4 regions of the Pseudogulbenkiania sp. MAI-1 genome follow, and region 1 is predicted to be linked to each of the others. Evidence: predicted binding sites of a transcription regulator. Region 1 holds the regulator's gene; each other region holds the start of a gene.
What was found. Region 1 encodes FNR, which switches genes on or off when oxygen is low (the NO sensors DNR and NnrR bind a similar motif). Its sites were predicted from a motif close to TTGATNNNNATCAA; they were not measured.
Positions count from the first base shown of each region.

Region 2: PSEMAI1_RS0117780 (ribonucleoside triphosphate reductase) is a predicted target of FNR. The motif match lies at 2,379-2,392, and genes of this name have one in related genera.
Region 3: nirJ (heme d1 biosynthesis radical SAM protein NirJ) is a predicted target of FNR. The motif match lies at 1,750-1,763, and genes of this name have one in related genera.
Region 4: PSEMAI1_RS0117740 (peptidase U32 family protein) is a predicted target of FNR. The motif match lies at 2,572-2,585, and genes of this name have one in related genera.

Region 1 is NZ_AZUR01000001.1:686,907-691,111, reverse strand. It holds gene PSEMAI1_RS0103145 (patatin-like phospholipase family protein) at 1-461, shown strand, start outside; gene hemN (oxygen-independent coproporphyrinogen III oxidase) at 510-1,919, opposite strand; gene fnr (fumarate/nitrate reduction transcriptional regulator Fnr) at 2,052-2,807, shown strand; gene PSEMAI1_RS0103130 (DUF1853 family protein) at 2,855-3,805, opposite strand; gene PSEMAI1_RS0103125 (RNA methyltransferase) at 3,783-4,205, opposite strand, start outside.
Region 2 is NZ_AZUR01000001.1:3,795,581-3,799,785, reverse strand. It holds gene PSEMAI1_RS0117790 (anaerobic ribonucleoside-triphosphate reductase activating protein) at 1-301, opposite strand, end outside; gene nrdD (anaerobic ribonucleoside-triphosphate reductase) at 282-458, opposite strand; gene PSEMAI1_RS0117780 (ribonucleoside triphosphate reductase) at 565-2,298, opposite strand; gene PSEMAI1_RS0117775 (DUF411 domain-containing protein) at 2,574-3,005, opposite strand; gene PSEMAI1_RS21905 (hypothetical protein) at 3,077-3,397, opposite strand; gene PSEMAI1_RS0117770 (LysR family transcriptional regulator) at 3,590-4,205, shown strand, end outside.
Region 3 is NZ_AZUR01000001.1:1,454,807-1,459,011, reverse strand. It holds gene PSEMAI1_RS0106750 (nitrite reductase) at 1-485, opposite strand, end outside; gene nirJ (heme d1 biosynthesis radical SAM protein NirJ) at 482-1,690, opposite strand; gene PSEMAI1_RS0106740 (DMT family transporter) at 1,918-2,790, shown strand; gene PSEMAI1_RS0106735 (hypothetical protein) at 2,808-3,311, opposite strand; gene PSEMAI1_RS22400 (ATP-binding protein) at 3,720-4,037, opposite strand; gene PSEMAI1_RS22395 (ATP-binding protein) at 4,076-4,205, opposite strand, start outside.
Region 4 is NZ_AZUR01000001.1:3,783,922-3,788,126, reverse strand. It holds gene PSEMAI1_RS0117750 (SCP2 domain-containing protein) at 153-587, opposite strand; gene PSEMAI1_RS0117745 (U32 family peptidase) at 574-1,491, opposite strand; gene PSEMAI1_RS0117740 (peptidase U32 family protein) at 1,506-2,513, opposite strand; gene PSEMAI1_RS0117735 (SirB2 family protein) at 2,628-3,008, opposite strand; gene recC (exodeoxyribonuclease V subunit gamma) at 3,110-4,205, shown strand, end outside.

The DNA of each region.
Region 1 (4,205 bases):
GCGAGGCCTACTGGGACGGCGGGCTGACCGCCAATCCGCCGCTGTTCCCGCTCGCCTACCAGGGCCAAGCCAGCGACATCGTGCTGGTGACGCTGGTGCCGCAGCGCTGGGAGGAGACGCCCGACAGCGCGGGCCACGTCGACCGCCGCCTCAACGACATCAGCTTCGGCTCGTCGCTGCACACCGAGCTGCAGGGGCTGGCCATCGCCAAGCGCGAGGCCGACAAGAGCCTGCTGAGCCTGGGCCGGCTGGAGCGGCACCTGCGCCGGCTGCGCCTGCACCATATCGATGCGGACGCCACCACCGGCCAGCTCGACAGCCTGAGCAAGCTCACGCCGCATCACGGTCTGGTGCAGGAGCTGTTCGCCGCCGGACGCGAGCGTGCCCAGGCCTGGCTGGAGGACCATGGGGAGGCGGTGGGACAGAAAAGCACGATGCGGCTGTTGCGGCGCATCCACTGAGGCACGGCACAGGGGCGGCAAGAGCCCGCCCCCGGAGTCGCGCCCCGCTCAGATGGTGCGCGAGTAGCGCGCCTTCGTCTGGCGCTCGCGCAGGTGGCGGTCGAAGGCCATGGCGATGTTGCGGATCAGGAAGCGTCCCTTGGGCTCAACCATCAGGAAGTCGCCGTCGAAGGTCAGCAGGCCCTGCTGCTGGAACTCGCGGATGGCCGGCATCTCGGCGGCGAAATAGTCGGCGAAGACGATGCCGTGCACCTGCTCGATGGCCTCCACCGACAGCGCGAAGCGGCACATCAGCGCCTGGATGATGGAGCGGCGCAGGATGTCGTCGCCGTCCAGCACCATGCCGCGCAGCACCGGCAGGCGGTTCTCGTCGAGCGCGGCGTAGTAGCCTTCGAGATCCTTCTCGTTCTGGCTGTAACAGGGGCCGACCTTGCCGATCGACGACACGCCGAAGCCGATCATGTCGCAGTCGGCGTGCGTCGAGTAGCCCTGGAAGTTGCGCTGCAGGCGGCCCTGGCGCAAGGCCACGGTAAGGTCGTCCTCGGGCTTGGCGAAGTGGTCCATGCCGATGAACACGTAGCCGGCGGCGGACAGTTGCTCCACCGAGTGCTGCAGGATGTCGAGCTTGACCGGCGGCAGCGGCAGATCGGCCTCGTTGATGCGCCGCTGCGGCATGAACACGGTCGGCAGGTGGGCGTAGTTGTAGAGCGCGATGCGGTCCGGCCCCATGGCGATGACCTTGTCGACCGTTTCGGCCACCGAGGCCTGCGTCTGCAGCGGCAGGCCGTAGATCAGGTCGACGCTGACCGAGCGGAAGCCGGCCTCGCGCGCGGCGTCGATCACCACCCGCGTCTCTTCCTCGCTCTGGATGCGGTTGACCGCCTGCTGCACGCGCGGCTCGAAATCCTGCACCCCGACGCTCATGCGGTTGAAGCCGAGGCGGGCGAGATGCAGCACGGTTTCGCGCGTGACCTTGCGCGGATCTATCTCTATGGAATATTCTCCCTCCGCCAAGAATTCGAAGCGGGTTCGGAGTATTCCCATCAGCCGCTCCAGCTGTTCGTCCGACAGGAAGGTCGGGGTGCCGCCGCCGAAGTGCAGCTGGATGACTTTCTCGCGCTGGCCCAGCACGTCGGCCACCAGGTTGACCTCCTTCTCGAGGTAATCGAGGTAGCGGTCGGCGCGGCTCTTGTCCTTGGTGATGATCTTGTTGCAGCCGCAGTAGTAGCAGACGGTGTTGCAGAACGGCAGGTGCACGTACAGCGACACCGGCCCGCTGTTGGCGCCGATGCGGCGCTGCTGCAGCCAGTGACGGTAGTCCTTGGCGGTGAAGTCGTCGGTGAAGCGGTCGGCGGTCGGGTACGAGGTGTAGCGCGGGCCGGCGCCGTCCAGACGGGCGATCAGGGCGCGGTCGAATTCGCAGCGCGTCGGTGAAAACGGGTGGTGGGTGGCGTTCATGATGTCTCGCGATGGAAAAACCAGTGGTGGGCTGGTAAATTTGCGACAAACCACCCGCAAACGCTTTGACCGATATCAAGGCCCAACGCTTTGATCAACATCAAGGCTTACTTAACACAAGCAGAATCCCGCATGACTGACTCGACTGTTGTTCCCCTGCAAGCGCTCAAGGTCTCCTGCTCCAACTGCACGCTGCGCGAACTGTGCCTGCCCTTGGGACTGAACCGCGAGGAAATGACGCGACTGGATGCGGTGATCCGTCAGAGCCGGCGCCTGAAGCGCGGCGAGGCGCTGTTCCGCAACGGCGAAGGCTTCAAGTCGCTGTACGCGGTGCGCACCGGCTTCTTCAAGACCTGCATCTCCAGCCAGGACGGACGCGAACAGGTCACCGGCTTTCACATGTCGGGCGAACTGATGGGCCTGGACGGCATTTCGGCCAACGTGCACGGCTGCAACGCCATCGCGCTGGAGGACAGCGAGGTGTGCGAACTGCCGTTCAACCGCATGCAGAACCTGGCGCTGGAGATTCCCTCGCTGCAGCACCATTTCTACCGGCTGATGAGCCGCGAGATCGTGCGTGACCACAACGTGATGATGCTGCTGGGCAATATGAAGGCCGAGGAGCGGCTCGCCGCCTTCCTGCTCAACCTGTCGCAGCGTCTGACGGTGCGCGGCTTCGCGGCCAACGATTTCATCCTGCGCATGAGCCGCGAGGAGATCGGCAGCTTCCTCGGGCTCAAGCTGGAGACGGTCAGCCGCACGCTGTCCAAGTTCCAGCAGCAGGGCTGGCTCTCGGTGGACCACAAGCACATCCAGCTGCTGCAGCCCGAGCAGCTCAAGCAGCTGGTCGCCGGCTGCGCCAACGCCCATCCCACTCCGGGCCACTGAGCCCTCCCTGAATCGCCGATTTCGGCGGCGTCAGGCCGCCGGGGCGGTCAGAGCGCGCCGTTCACCGGCTTGCCGAGGGCGAGTTCGTGCACCGCGTCGAGCAGTTCGGCCAGCCGCGCCGGCGGCGGCCAGGAGGGTGGGCAGACGAAGCCGCGCGCCACCTCTTCCCAGCCGCCGTTCGCCAGCGGCAGCACCTCGGCCACCAGTTGCGGCGCTTCCGCCGCCGCCAGATGGCGGCGCAGCGTGTCTTCCTCCAGCGTTTCCGCCTCCTCCACCCGCGCCGGTGCCAGCCAGCGCAGCCGCGGCAGCCACACCCAGCGCGACTCCAGCGAGCGCCGCGGCCACGGCGCCAGCAGCGGCCGCGCCCAGCCGGTCAGCGGGTCCGGCGCCAGCGGCGGCTCCAGCAAGACCGCATGCGGGTAGAACAGCCAGCCCGCCAGGCGCGCACCGGCACGGCAGCCGGCGAAACCGTCCGGCAGCAGCGGCTGTGCCGCTTCGTGGCGCGACAGGGCGAGCTGGTCCTGCAGCTTGGCGGCCTTCAGCGCCCAGGCGTCGCGCAGGCTGGGGCCGACCAGGGTATGGCGCCCCTCGCCCAGCATCAGGTAGAACTTGCTGGCGGTTTCGAGGTGCCACGGTTCGCCGTCGATGCGCAGCAGGAAGTCGAATTCGCCGATGGTGCGCAGTTGGCCGTTCTGCACCTGCAGGTTGGCCGCCACGCACTCGATGTGCGGCACGTGCTGGAACCAGAACGCCAGCAGGTTTTCGGCATAGCGGCCGAGACGGGTGGTCGGACGGGCGGAAAGCCAGTCCACCAGGGAACGGGGATCGTGATCGAGTTCGGCCAACAGCGCCGGGCCGGCATCGCCCAGCAGGCGCTCGGGCAGGATGTCGGCACCGGTGAGCCAGGGCGCCGGCGCCGTCAATAGAAAAGCCAGATCGCGCACCGCCGGGTGCGCGTAGGGCAGGTAGAAGGTGCTACTGCTCGCGCCGGCCGTCATCGCGATGGGCCACGCGCTGCACCTGCTTGAGGAAGCCGCGCAGGATGTCGACTTCTTCGCGCAGCAGGTTGGCGCGGTTGAACAGCGTGCGCAGGCGGCGCATCAGGCGCTCGCCGTTGCGCCGCTCGTAGTAGCCGATGTCGGCCAGGGTCTGGTCGAGGTGGCCGCAGAAGCCTTCCACCTCGTCGCGCGTGGCGCTCTCAGCGTCAGCGCGCAGGTAGTCGACGCCGACGCCGGTGTGGCTGAACAGTTCGTAGGTCATCACCTGTACCGCCATCGCCAGGTTGAGCGAGAAGTACTCGGGGTTGCCGGGGATAGTCACCAGCCGGTTGCACAGCTCGACTTCGTCGATCGACAGGCCGAAGGTCTCGTTGCCGAACACCAGCGCCACCTGCTCGCC
Region 2 (4,205 bases), 3.1 Mb from region 1:
TGGCGAAACCGAGCTCGCGCACCTCGGCCAGCAGCGCCGGCAGCGCGGTCTCGGTCAGCGGTTCGCCGCCGGAGAACACCACGCCGTCGAGCAGGCCGCGACGGCTCTCCAGCCAGTCGCGCAGCGCCGGCCAGTCGGCCTGGCCGTCACTGCGCCGCCACAGCTGCGGGTTGTGGCAGTAGCCGCAGCGCCACGGGCAGCCGGCGAGAAACACTACGGCGACCAGCTTGCCCGGCCAGTCACAGGCCGAGAACGGCTCCAGCCCGCCGATGCGCGCCGCCTCAACCGGCTTGGCGCTCATCGAAGTGCAGGCGCTCGTTGAACTCGCCCTGCTTGCCGATGTTGAACGCGGCCACCGGACGGTGGTAGCCCATCACGCGGGTCCACACCTCGCAGCGGGTGCGCTCGCTGTCGTCCAGTACGATGTCGAGGTGGCGTTGTTCGGACAGATTGCTCATGGTGTTGCCTTTCTTCTGGGTGAAAAGATCGGGGGCGAGAACCCCCGGAGCCTGAGTCGGTAGATAAGTAGGATGGCTGGAGCGAAGCGCAACCCATCGCCCAGTCTTAGCCCTGCCTGCGCCGTTTCTCGGCCAACAATTCCGCGTCGCAGCGCGGGCAGAACTCGTGGTGGCCGGACAGGTAGCCGTGCGTCGGGCAGATCGAGAAGGTCGGCGTGATGGTGATGTAGGGCAGGCGGAACCCCGCCAGCGCGCGCTTCACCAACTGGCGGCAGGCCTCCGGGCTCGACACCGCCTCGGTCATGTAGAGGTGCAGCACGGTGCCGCCGGTGTACTTGCGCTGCAACGCCTCCTGCCGCGTCAGCGCCTCGAACGGGTCGTCGGTGAAGCCCACCGGCAGCTGGCTCGAATTGGTGTAGTAGGGCTGCTCGGCCGTGCCGGCCTGCAGGATGTCGGCAAAGCGCTTCCTGTCCTCCTTGGCGAAGCGGTAGGTGGTGCCCTCGGCCGGCGTCGCCTCCAGGTTGTAGAGGTGGCCGGTCTGCTCCTGGAAGGCCAGCATCTGCTCGCGGATGTGATCGAGGTAGCGGCTGGCGAAGTCGTGCCCCCAGACGCTGGTGATGTCCTCGCGGTCGGCGGTGAAGTTGCGGATCATCTCGTTGATGCCGTTCACACCGATGGTGCTGAAGTGGTTGCGCAGCGAGCCCAGGAAGCGCTTGGTGTAGGGATAGAGCCCGGCGTCGATCAGTTCCTGCACCACGCGGCGCTTCGCCTCCAGGGTGTCGCGTGCCAGTTCCATCAGGCGGTCGGTTTCTGCCAACAGGCCGGGCAGGTCATTCTTGAAGCGGTAGCCCAGGCGAGCGCAGTTGAGCGTCACCACGCCCACCGAGCCGGTCTGCTCGGCGCTGCCGAACAGGCCGTTGCCGCGTTTCAGCAGCTCACGCAGGTCGAGCTGTAGGCGGCAGCACATGCTGCGCACCATGTGCGGCTCGAGGTCAGAGTTCACGAAGTTCTGGAAGTAGGGCAGGCCGTACTTGGCGGTCATCGCGAACAGCAGATCGGTGTTCTCGCCGTACCAGTCGAAATCCTTGGTGATGTTGTAGGTCGGGATCGGGAAGGTGAACACCCGGCCCTTGGCGTCGCCCTCCAGCATCACCTCGATGTAGGCGCGGTTGATCAGCGCCATCTCGCGTGCGCAGTCTCCGTAAGTGAACGGCATTTCCTCGCCGCCGATCACCGGGATCTGCGCGGCCAGGTCCTCCGGGCATACCCAGTCGAAGGTTAGGTTGGTGAACGGTGTCTGCGTGCCCCAGCGGCTCGGCACGTTGAGGTTGTAGATCAGCTCCTGGATGCACTGCTTGACCTGCTCGTAGGAGAGATCGTCTTTTTTCACGAACGGAGCGAGGTAGGTGTCGAAGGAGCTGAACGCCTGCGCCCCGGCCCACTCGTTCTGCAAGGTGCCCAGAAAGTTGACGATCTGGCCGCAGGCCGACGACAGGTGGCGCGGTGGCTGCGATTCCACCTTGCCCGGCACGCCGTTGAAGCCGGTCTGCAGCAAGGTGCGCAGCGACCAGCCGGCGCAGTAGCCGGACAGCATGTCCAGATCGTGGATGTGGAAATCCCCCTCGCGGTGCGCCGTGGCGGCCTCGGCGCTGAATACCTTGGCGAGCCAGTAGTTGGCGGTCACCTTGCCGGCCACGTTCAGGATCAGCCCGCCCAGCGAATAGCCCTGGTTGGCGTTGGCTTGCACGCGCCAGTCGGCGCGGCTCAGGTATTCGTCGATGGCGGCGACGGCGTCGACCGGGGCGAGGGGATGGGCGGACAGGCGGGTTGCTTCAGTCATGGCTCAACATATGGTGTTTGTTATGTTGAGATGCACTATAACTGGTGGGATGACGCTCGGGTGGACGAAGCTCCGAACCCTTGACCTGGATCAAGCGTCAAAACGCAGCATGTTGTGTTTTGAATGTGAAAAAGCACAGCATGCTGTGCCTTTTTGAGGTGGAGCCTGCGTCGTAGGATGGGTGGAGCGAAGCGCAACCCATCACCGCCTAGGCAAATCGATGGGTTCCGGCATTGAGTGCCTTCACCCATCCTACAGCCGGGCGCGAACGGGCCTCAGCGCTCGGCGTAGACGAAGCGCTTCCCCGCCTTGTCGAAGGCGTACACCTTGTAGGCCACCTTGCCCATGCCTTCCATGCCCGGGCTGCCCGGCGGCATGCCCGGTACGGCGAGGCCGGCGAGGTTCTTCGGCTTGTCGCGCAGCACCTTCTGCACCAGGTCGGCCGGCACGTGGCCCTCGAAGGTGTAGCCGTCGATGCGGGCGGTATGGCAGGCGCCCAGGTCGGACGGCACGCCCAGGCGCGAACGCACGCTGGCGAGTTCGCGGCTCGGCTCTGTCTGCAGCGTGATGCCCTTGGCTTTGAGGTGGTCGGCCCAGGCGGTGCAGCAGCCGCAGTTGGGGTCCTTGTACAGCGTGCCCTGGGCAGCCAGGGCGTGGCCGGAGAGAAGCAGGGCGCCGATCGTGGCGAGTCGTTTCAGGTTTTTCATGGTCGATCCTGGCAAATGACAGTTAAGAGGGCTGGCCGGTTGTCGGCCTTGGCATGTTCAAGAAACCAGGTTCAGGCGGGAGGAGGGCGGGTCGCCACCGGCGGGATGTACTGTGGCTGTCCGTCCGGCTCATGCCCCACTTGTACCGCCGCCAGCGGTGCCAGCGGCGGGTCTCCGACATTGGCATGAGAAGTTGTTGCATAAAAATGACAGCAAGCTGCCATGCCGGCCGGCATCGCCCGGGGCGCACAGCCGGCGTCATCGGCCGACAGATAGCGCGGCGCGTTGGGGCCGTGGCAGCTCGGCGGCGTGGCGCTTTGCGCTGGTGCAACCAGCGGCAGCGCCAGCCAGACGGTCAGCAGCACCAGCAGGAAGGGGCGGAAGAATCTCATGGCGAAAGCTTAGCGCAGCCGCGGCCTTCGGGTCTTGAGTTGGCACAATTCATTTCAATCTTCATTGTTTTCAAAGAATGGTGTAACCTTTTTAAAGACAACTAATATTAATTTTGTCAGCCCCTGACACCCATGCCGGACGATCCCGCTCGGGGCTAGCGGGGGCCGGCGACACCATGGAATCCGCAGCGCATGGATACCTTGAAGGCACTGATGGTCTTTATGACCACCGCCGAAAACGGCAGTTTTTCCGACGCCGCGCGCAAGCTTGGCGTTTCTCCCGCCGCCATCAGCCAGAGCATCGCCCGGCTGGAACAGGAGCTGGAAGTCCGCCTGTTCAACCGCACCACGCGCCAGCTGACGCTGACCGAGGACGGCCGGCGCTTCTACGCGCAATGCCGCGGGCCGGTCAACAACCTGGATGCGGCGATCAACCAGCTCAAGGCGAGCCGCGACGAGCCGGCGGGGCACCTGCGCATCAGCCTGCCCAACTCCTTCGGCCGGCACTTCATCCTGCCGCTGATGGGCGAGTTCTGCCAGCGCCATCCCAAGATCCGGGTGTTCTTCGGCCTCGACGACCACTTCAGCGACCTGATCGAGGACGGTTACGACGTCGGCGTGCGCGTCGGCATGATGCCCGATTCGCGGCTGTCGGCGCGCCACCTGGCGCAGCTGCCCTTGTATACGGTGGCGACCCCCGACTACTGGGCCAAGCACGGCCGTCCGCAAAAGCCGGACGACCTGGCCGGCCACAACTGCATCAACTACCAGTTCCCGACCTCGGGCCGGCTGTGCAAGTGGGAGTTCG
Region 3 (4,205 bases), 770 kb from region 1:
AAGCGGCTGGCGAAGCGGGCGATCGGCACCAGCTTGTCGCCATCCAGCACCGAGACATGGTGATCGCCCGCCTCCACCACCACGAACAGGTTGCGCGGGTCGGCGCGGTAGCGTGGCTTGGCCGGCAGGCTGGCCGGATCGGCGTAGACCACGCGCGAGGCGGCCATGTCGGCCTCGCTCCAGCGCGCCTGCTGCTCCGGCGGCGTCTTCAGGTATTGCGCCAGCGCCTGGATATCGGCATCGGCCAGACGCCCGGCGAAGGCCGGCATCTGCGTCGCGGCGCGGCCGTGGCGGATAGTGTCGAGGATTTCCGCCGGCTTGAGCCGCTCCAGGCTCTGCGGCAGCAGCGCCGGCGCCATTGCGCCCATGCGGTTGTCGCCGTGGCAGCTCTGGCACTGCTGCTGGTAGAGCGCGGCGGGATTCGCGGCGGCAAGGCCGGAGAGACCCAACGTCGCCAGCAGCGCAGCAAGGGACAGCGCCTTCATGCCTGAGCCTCCTTGTTACGGCGGCGCGGGTACGGCGTCAGCTCCGCCAGCGGATGCGCACCCTCGGCCACGCCGATCTCGGCGTCGCTCAGGTAGCAGGCCGGGTCGGCGGCCCAGAAATCGCCGGTCAGCTCCCAGGCGCGCACCCGGGTGTTGCCGTTGCAGATGGCAAGGTAGCGGCAGGCACCGCAACGCCCGGTGACCGGACGCGGGCGCTGCTTGAGGCCGGCCATCAGCGGGTGCGAGGTATCCGGCCAGATCGCCGAGAACGGCCGCTCCTTGACGTTACCGAGCCCGATCTTCCACCACATGGTGTCGGGGTGGACGTTGCCGAGATTGTCGATATTGGCGACGTTGACGCCGGAAGCGTTGCCACCCCACTGCTCCAGGCGCCGGCGCAGATCCGCCGCCGCTTCCGGGTGATGACGCTCGACCCAGTGCAGCAGGTAGACGCCGTCGGCATCGTTGTTGCCGGTGACGAAGTCCTTGGGCCGGCCAGCCTGGATGTGGCGCCAACAGGTCTCGATCAGCAGGTCCATGGCCCAGCGCGTGCGGGCGTGGCGCGCGTCGTCGGCGCGGTGCTTGTTGCCGCGCCCGGCGTAATTGAGATGAGAGAAATAGAACTTGTCGATGCCCTCGTCGTCGACCAACTGCAGCAGCGCCGGCAAATCGTCGGCGTTGTCCTCGGTCATGGTGTAGCGCACGCCGACCTTCATGCCGGCGTCGCGACACAAGCGCAGTGCGGCCAGCGAGAGCTCGTAGGCGCCGTCCAGGCGGCGGAAACGGTCATGCGTGGCGCGGATGCCGTCGAGACTGATGCCGACGTAGTCGAAACCCACGGCAGCGATGCGCCCGACATTGCCGCTATCGATCAGCGTGCCGTTGCTCGACAGCCCGACGTAGAAACCCAACTGCTTGGCGCGCTTGCCGATGTCGTAGATATCGGGCCGCATCAGCGGCTCGCCACCGGACAGGATCAGCACCGGCACGCCGAAAGCACGCAGATCCTCCATCACCGTGAACACCTCGGCGGTGGACAGCTCACCCGGAAAGGCGGTATTGGCCGATACCGAATAGCAATGCTTGCAGGTCAGGTTGCAGCGGCGGATCAGGTTCCAGATCACCACCGGGCCGCTGGGCGGGCGTGGTGGCGCCACCGGGGCGGGATGGGCGACGGACTGCAGGTAGGGGGTGAGGCGCAGCATGGGTGGCGGCTCCGTCAATGACATTGGCGTCATTTCACGGCATTGCGCCCTCTTCCGCATTGACCATGGTCAACCGCCGCCAGGGCAGCCGCCACCTCGTGCCGCCCGCTTGATCCGCATCGGTTTTTCACCACCCCACCATGGCGGGCGCTGCTCGACGGACTATTCCCCTCGGCCCGCCAGCGGCCTATCATCCCTACCCCGTCACCGTTCCATTACCCCGACCGATGCGCTACCTGATTGTCGTCACACTCCTGTGGGCCTTTTCCTTCAGCCTTATCGGCCAATACCTGGCCGGACAGGTCGACAGCGATTTCGCCGTGCTGCTGCGCGTGCTGATCGCCGCCGCCGTGTTCGCCCCCTTCACCCTGTGGCGCGGCCTGCCCGGCCGCCTCGTCGGCGGCTTCTGGCTCGCCGGCGCGCTGCAGTTCGGCATCACCTACCTGTGCCTGTACCGCAGCTTCAGCGTGCTGACGGTGCCGGAAGTGCTGCTGTTCACCGTGCTGACGCCGATCTACGTCACCCTGCTGGACGACGCCCTGGCTCGCCGCTTCAACCGGTGGGCGCTGCTCGCCGCCGCGGTGGCCGTGGGCGGCGGCGTCATCATCCGCTTCCAGCCTCTGCAGGGTGAGTACCTGGTGGGCTTCCTGCTGCTGCAGCTCGCCAACCTCACCTTCGCCGCCGGCCAGGTACTGTGCCGCCGTCTGCTGCAACAGCACCCCGTACCGCAGCCGCTCCACCGCTACTTCGGCCATTTCTTCCTCGGCGCTCTGGTGCTGGCACTGCCCTCCTTCCTGCTGTTCGGCGACGCCAGCCGCCTGCCGCACACGGCGCTGCAATGGGGCGTGCTGGCGTGGATGGGCCTGTTCGCCACGGCGCTGGGCATGTACTGGTGGGTGAAAGGCAGCGTGGAAGTCAGCGCCGGCACGCTGGCCATCCTGAACGAACTGCACGTGCCGGCCGGGCTGCTGGTCAACGTGCTGATCTGGAACCGTGACGCCGACCTGCCGCGCCTGGCGCTGGGCGGCGGGGTGATCCTCGCCTCGCTGTGGCTCAATCGGCGCGGGCGGCGTCCGCTGGTGGCTGTGGCGGCGGGTTGAGTGGACGCGGGTAAACCTCAACGCTCGCGTATCTCGACGCGGACGATTTCTCCATTGACATGGCTGAGGCGTGCGTAGGTACCGGCATGCAGCACGCCGCCATGCGCAATAGTCTGCTGGTAGGCGGGCGTCGCGTAAAAGTAGTTCACCTCGAACGTCTTGCCGCCAACGACAATCCGATCCCCGCTCGAATGGCCATGCGCGGGTTGCTCATGCAAGACGGTAACCGGCCCCTCAGAAACCTCGTAGCGCCCTGTTTCGTACGCCTCGACCAGATCGTCAATGCGCTGGAGCACCCGTGGGAAATCATGCATCGCCAGCCAGATAACTGCCCACACCATGGTGAACAAGGACGGAATCAGATGGCGCCATGGGAAGGCACCCGACCTGCGCCACTTGAACAGCAACGTCGCGATGGCCCCGATCAGCGCAACGGCACCGACCAGAAACCGAAACAACTCATCCGCCAGGAGGCCGTTACTCCATCGGGTGATCTCGAAGACCGTGACAAAGGCCGTCATCGCGGATAGGCATCTCCAAAGAGGTCGTGTGCGGCATTGACGCCGACGGTGGCTGCCAAGCTGAGCAAGGCCGGGCATCACCACAGCAAATATTCACCAATCCTAAACGCGAGACATCCCCTACCGCCAGTGTTGGGAGACGTGGAATGTCCCCTTCTGGCCACTTCCCTCTCCCAAACTGCCCACTCACCCGGCAAAAAGCCATAAGGTTGACGCCACAGCGAGCGTCGGCAACAATTCTGCTGTTGCAGTCAATCCTGCAACCGAGATTGGCGTCTCGAATGCACAGGCGGACAGCCGCCACGCGCGGCATTTTTCATGTCCGTTACACACCATTGGTGCGTCCTCTGTCAAGCGACACGAGGATTTGACCCCCTGGCGACATCTGGAATTGACCCCCAGGGTTAATCAACTAGTTGATGTAATCGGTTCGGCCGTCGCCTTCTGCAGCAGGCCGCTCCGTCGTTTGTCGCGTAGCCGGTAACTATCTCCCCGGATCGTGACCACCTGGCTGTGATGCAGCAGCCGATCCAGGATGGCCGTTGCCGCCACTGCGTCACCAAACACTTGGCCCCATTCCCCCACCGGGCGGTTGCTGGTGATCAGTAGGCTTGCCCGCTCATAGCGCCGCGAGACCAGCTGGAAGAACAGGTGCGCTGCCGCCGGCTCCAGCGGCAGGTAGCCCAATTCATCGACGATCAGCAGCTTGGGTTTCGATAGCTGCAACAGCTTCTCCTCCAAGCGCCCATCGGCATGCGCCTTCGTCAGTCAGCCATCAGAGACGCAGCAGAACTGAACAGCACCGTGTAACCCCGCTCTACCGCCTCACGCCCGAGTGCTACCGCCAAATGCGTCTTGCCGACTCCGGGCGGTCCCAGCAGCAACAACGCTTGA
Region 4 (4,205 bases), 3.1 Mb from region 1:
CTCACGAACCGGGGAATGCTTTGAGCATAGCAAGGCGATGCGTTTTAACCAGTGATAGTTTTTGTCCGGCCGGCGAGCGGGCCGGTTCAGGAGGGGATGCACCCGGGAAGACGCCGCCGCAGGACGGTGTCTTCCGGGCCGGGGAGGGCGGCTCAGCCGGCCATGAAGCGGGCGAGCGGGGTGTCGTGCCAGTCGACGCTGTCGAGCAGGTTCTTGACGATCAGGCCCAGCTCGGTGTCGCCTTCAATCACCAGCTTGCGGTTGAAGAACAGCGTGTCCGGGTCTTCCTCGCGCAGCATCATGCGCGCGAAGTCGGCGACGCTGGCCGACAGGCGCAGGTCGGGCTCGCCGGGCTGGCGGTCCAGCGTGAAGCGGCGGGCGTCGGCGGCAAAACGCAGGCTGACGCCGGCGTCGACGAGGCGCACCTCGAAGCGGCGCCCGGAGAGCAGCTCCATGTCGGCCGGCAGCACGCCGCGCTTGACCAGCTGGTTGAGGCTGGTCACCAACAGCCAGGCCGGCGGGGTGGCCGGCAGCTTGCTCAAGAGTCGGGCGAGGCGGGTGGGGATGGTCAGGTCAGGCACGCGCATGTTCTGCTCCTTGCGAGTTGACGATGCCGGGCTGGCCCAGCCAGTAGCCATCGACCAGCGTGCCGTCGTTGGCGAGGCCGGCCGGGGCCGGCCGGGCGCTGGCTTGGCCGTCGATCACGGCGCGGAAGGCCTGCACCACGTCGGCGGTATGGACGGACTGCGGGCTGATGCGGACCGCGTTCACGCCGGCCGCGGCCATGGCCGGCAGGTGTGCCAGCAGCGACTGGCAGCCGGCCGACATGGTCTGGATGCCGTTGATGGTGAGGAAGTCCTGTCCCTCGCGCGTGGCCAGCGTCAGGCCGTCGGGGTGGTCCAGGCAGCGGAACTGGCAGTCGTCCTTGCTCAGGTTGTAATGGCGCGCGGTGAAGCAGCGCGCCGAGAACGCCAGCGGCAGCTTGCCCCAGGCGAACACCTCGGTTTCGATCGCCGGCGCGTGTTCCAGCACTTCGGCCAGCGTGGCGCGGTCCATCTCCACCGGCGGCAGCCAGCGATAGGCACCGAGGCGCTGCATCAGCGCCAGCGTCTCGCCGTTGTAGACGTTGAGGTGCGGCCCGGCGACGAAGGGCACGCCGCGTTCGCGCGCCAGCCGCGCCGCACCGAGGTCGTTGGCCTCGATGCGCACGACGCCGTTGTCGATCAGCTTGCGCAGGCGCTTGAGGTCGGATTCGCTCTCCAAGAGCGCCTGGCTCGACAGCACCGCTTCCTTGCCGGCCTCGGCCAGGTCGTGGGCGAGCCCGATCCAGTCCTGGGTGCGCAGCTGCTGGCGGCGCGAGCACACCACTTCGCCCAGGTAGATGCTATCAACCGGCCAGCTGGCGGCTTCGCTATAGAAGGTGAAGATCTCGTCGCGCGACCAGAAGAACAGCACGGGACCGAGAGTGAGTTTGAGATTGAGTGGGGTCATGGTGGTCGGCTCCCTCATTTCCACGGGCGGTTGTAGGCGCCCAGCGTCTGCTGCTGGCCCTCGGACATCTTGGCCAGTTCCTGCTGCCAGGCCGGGCGCACGCCGAAGCGCTGCCCCTCGCGTCCGGCGGCGTCGAGCGCGGCGCGCAGCGTGCGCGTCACTTGGGCGACGTAGGCCGGGCTGCGCTGGCGGCCTTCGACCTTGATCGCGGCCACGCCGATGTCGATGATCTGCGGCAGCATGGCCAGCACGTTGAGGCTGGTCGGCTCTTCCAGCGCGTAATAGGTGTCGCCCTGCACGTCGAAGCGGCCCTTGCACAGCGTCGGGTAGCCGGCCGGCTCGTCCTTGCCGTACTGGTCGATCAGCACGCCGTTGAGACGGGCGTCGAGCGCGGTGTCGCCGTGCTCCCAGCGCACGTACTTGGCCGGCGAGCACACGCCGTGGGTGTTGGGCGATTCGCCGGTGGCGTAGGACGATAGCAGGCAGCGCCCTTCCACCATCACGCACAGGCTGCCGAAGCCGAACACTTCGATCTCGACCTCGGTGTGCTCGATGACGTGGCGCACCTGATCGAGCGTCAGCACGCGCGGCAGTACCGCGCGGCGGATGCCGAACAGCTCGCGCGCCAGGTTGATCGCCTCGTAATTGGTGGCCGAGCCCTGCACCGACAGGTGCAGGCGCAAGTCGGGATGGCGGCGCACGGCGTAGTCCATCAGGCCGAGGTCGGCCAGGATCACGGCGTCGACGCCGAGGTCGGCGGCTTCGTCCACGGCGCGGTGCCAGCGCGCCACGTTGCCGCCCTGGGCGTAGGTGTTGATCGCCATCAGCACCTTGCGGCCACGCGCGCGGGCGTAGTCGATGCCGGTGCGCGCGCTGTTGTCGTCGAAGTTGAGCCCGGCGAAGTTGCGGGCGTTGGTGTCGTTCTTGAGGCCGAAGTAGACGGTATCGGCACCGTTGTCGACCGCCGCCTTGAGGGCGGGCAGGCTGCCGGCGGGGCAGACCAGTTCGGGCAGGGTCATGATCGGTTTGCGCCAGGAAACGTAAACCGGGGGACAGTAGCAGAGTGGAGCGGGGCCGCCATTGCTCTGGGTCAAGCTTCGGCCAAGCTTTCTGCTCGGATCGGCCGAAGCGGGGGATTACAGCGGCCAGATCATCTTGGTCTTGGCGATCAGCACGATCCACAACACGGTGGCGAGCGCGGCGGCGAAGGCCGTGGTACGGATGGTCTTGGTCCGCCCGCGCTTGAGCGCCACGGTGCCGAGCCCGATGTAGACCAACAGCAGCACGATCTTGGCCATCAGCCAGTCCTGCTGGGTGGGCAGGAAGTGGGCGAGCACGGCCAGCGTGATGCCCAGCGTCAAGAGCAGGGTGTCGATCACGTGCGGCAGGATGCGCAGCGGCCTGGCTTGCAGCAGCGGCGAATCCGCCAGCATCAGCGCGCCGCGCGCGGTGAACAGCAGGATGGACAGGTAGGCGCAGCCCATGTGGGCGTGTTTGATGATGGTGTACGTCGGCATGATGGTTCCCGAAGGCGAAGACTGCGATGTGACGCAGTGACGGAGCAGCGGTTCCCGGATGGTACACTGAATGCCTTCTTTTCCAAGCATCCGTCATCGCCATGCTGCACCTCTACCAGTCCAACCGCCTCGAAGCGCTGGGGGAACTGTTCACCGGCATGAGCCGTGCCGCGCCCCTGTCCGACCCGTTCCAGCCGGAAACGGTGCTGGTGCAGAGCCGCGGCATGGGGCGCTGGCTGACGCTGGAACTGGCGCGGCGCGCCGGCATCGCCGCCAACCTCGACTTCGTGCTGCCGGCGGCCTTCGCCTGGCGCCTGATGCAGGCGGTGCTGCCGGGGCTGCCGAGAAAGTCGTCGTTCGCGCCCGAGGTGCTGCAATGGCGGCTGCTGGAACTGCTGCCGACCTTGCACGGCGCGCCGTTCACGCCGCTCGAGCGCTACCTGGAGGGCGGCGAGGCGGCTGGCTTCGAGCTCGCCGGCAAGATCGCCGACATCTTCGACCAATACCTGGTGTTCCGCCCCGACTGGATCCGCGCCTGGGAGCGCGGCGAGCTATTGGACCTGGGCGAGGATGAGGCGTGGCAGGCGGCGCTGTGGCGGCAGCTGGCCGAGGCCGACCCCGGCCGCCACCGCGTGCGCCTGCTCGACGACTTCCTCGGTGGCCTGCGCCCGGAACACCTGCCGGAGCGCGTCAGCCTGTTCGGCATCGCCAGCCTGGCGCCGATGTATTTGGCGATGATCAAGCGGCTCGCGGCGCTGACCGATGTCTGCGTGTTCCTGCTCAACCCCTGCGAGGCCTACTGGGGCGACATCGTCGACGCGCGCGGCCAGCTCAAGCTGTTCCAGCAGGGCATGGAGGCGCACGACGACCACCCGCTCTTGGCCTCGCTCGGCAAGCAGGGACGGGACTTCTTCGACCAGATCGCCGAGGAGATTCCCGAGGGCCACCCGCTGTTTCTCGAACCGGATGGCGACACGCTGCTCACGCGGCTGCAGCGCGACATCCTGACGCTGACCCCGCCCGGCGCGGCGCCCGAACCGCCGGCGCCCGGCGACCGCTCGATCGAACTCAATGCCGTCCACAGCCCCATGCGCGAACTGGAAGTGCTGAAGGACCGCCTCTTGGCGCGCTTCGTCGCCGACCCGACGCTGACCCCGGCCGACGTGGCGGTGCTGACGCCGGACATCAACGCCTACG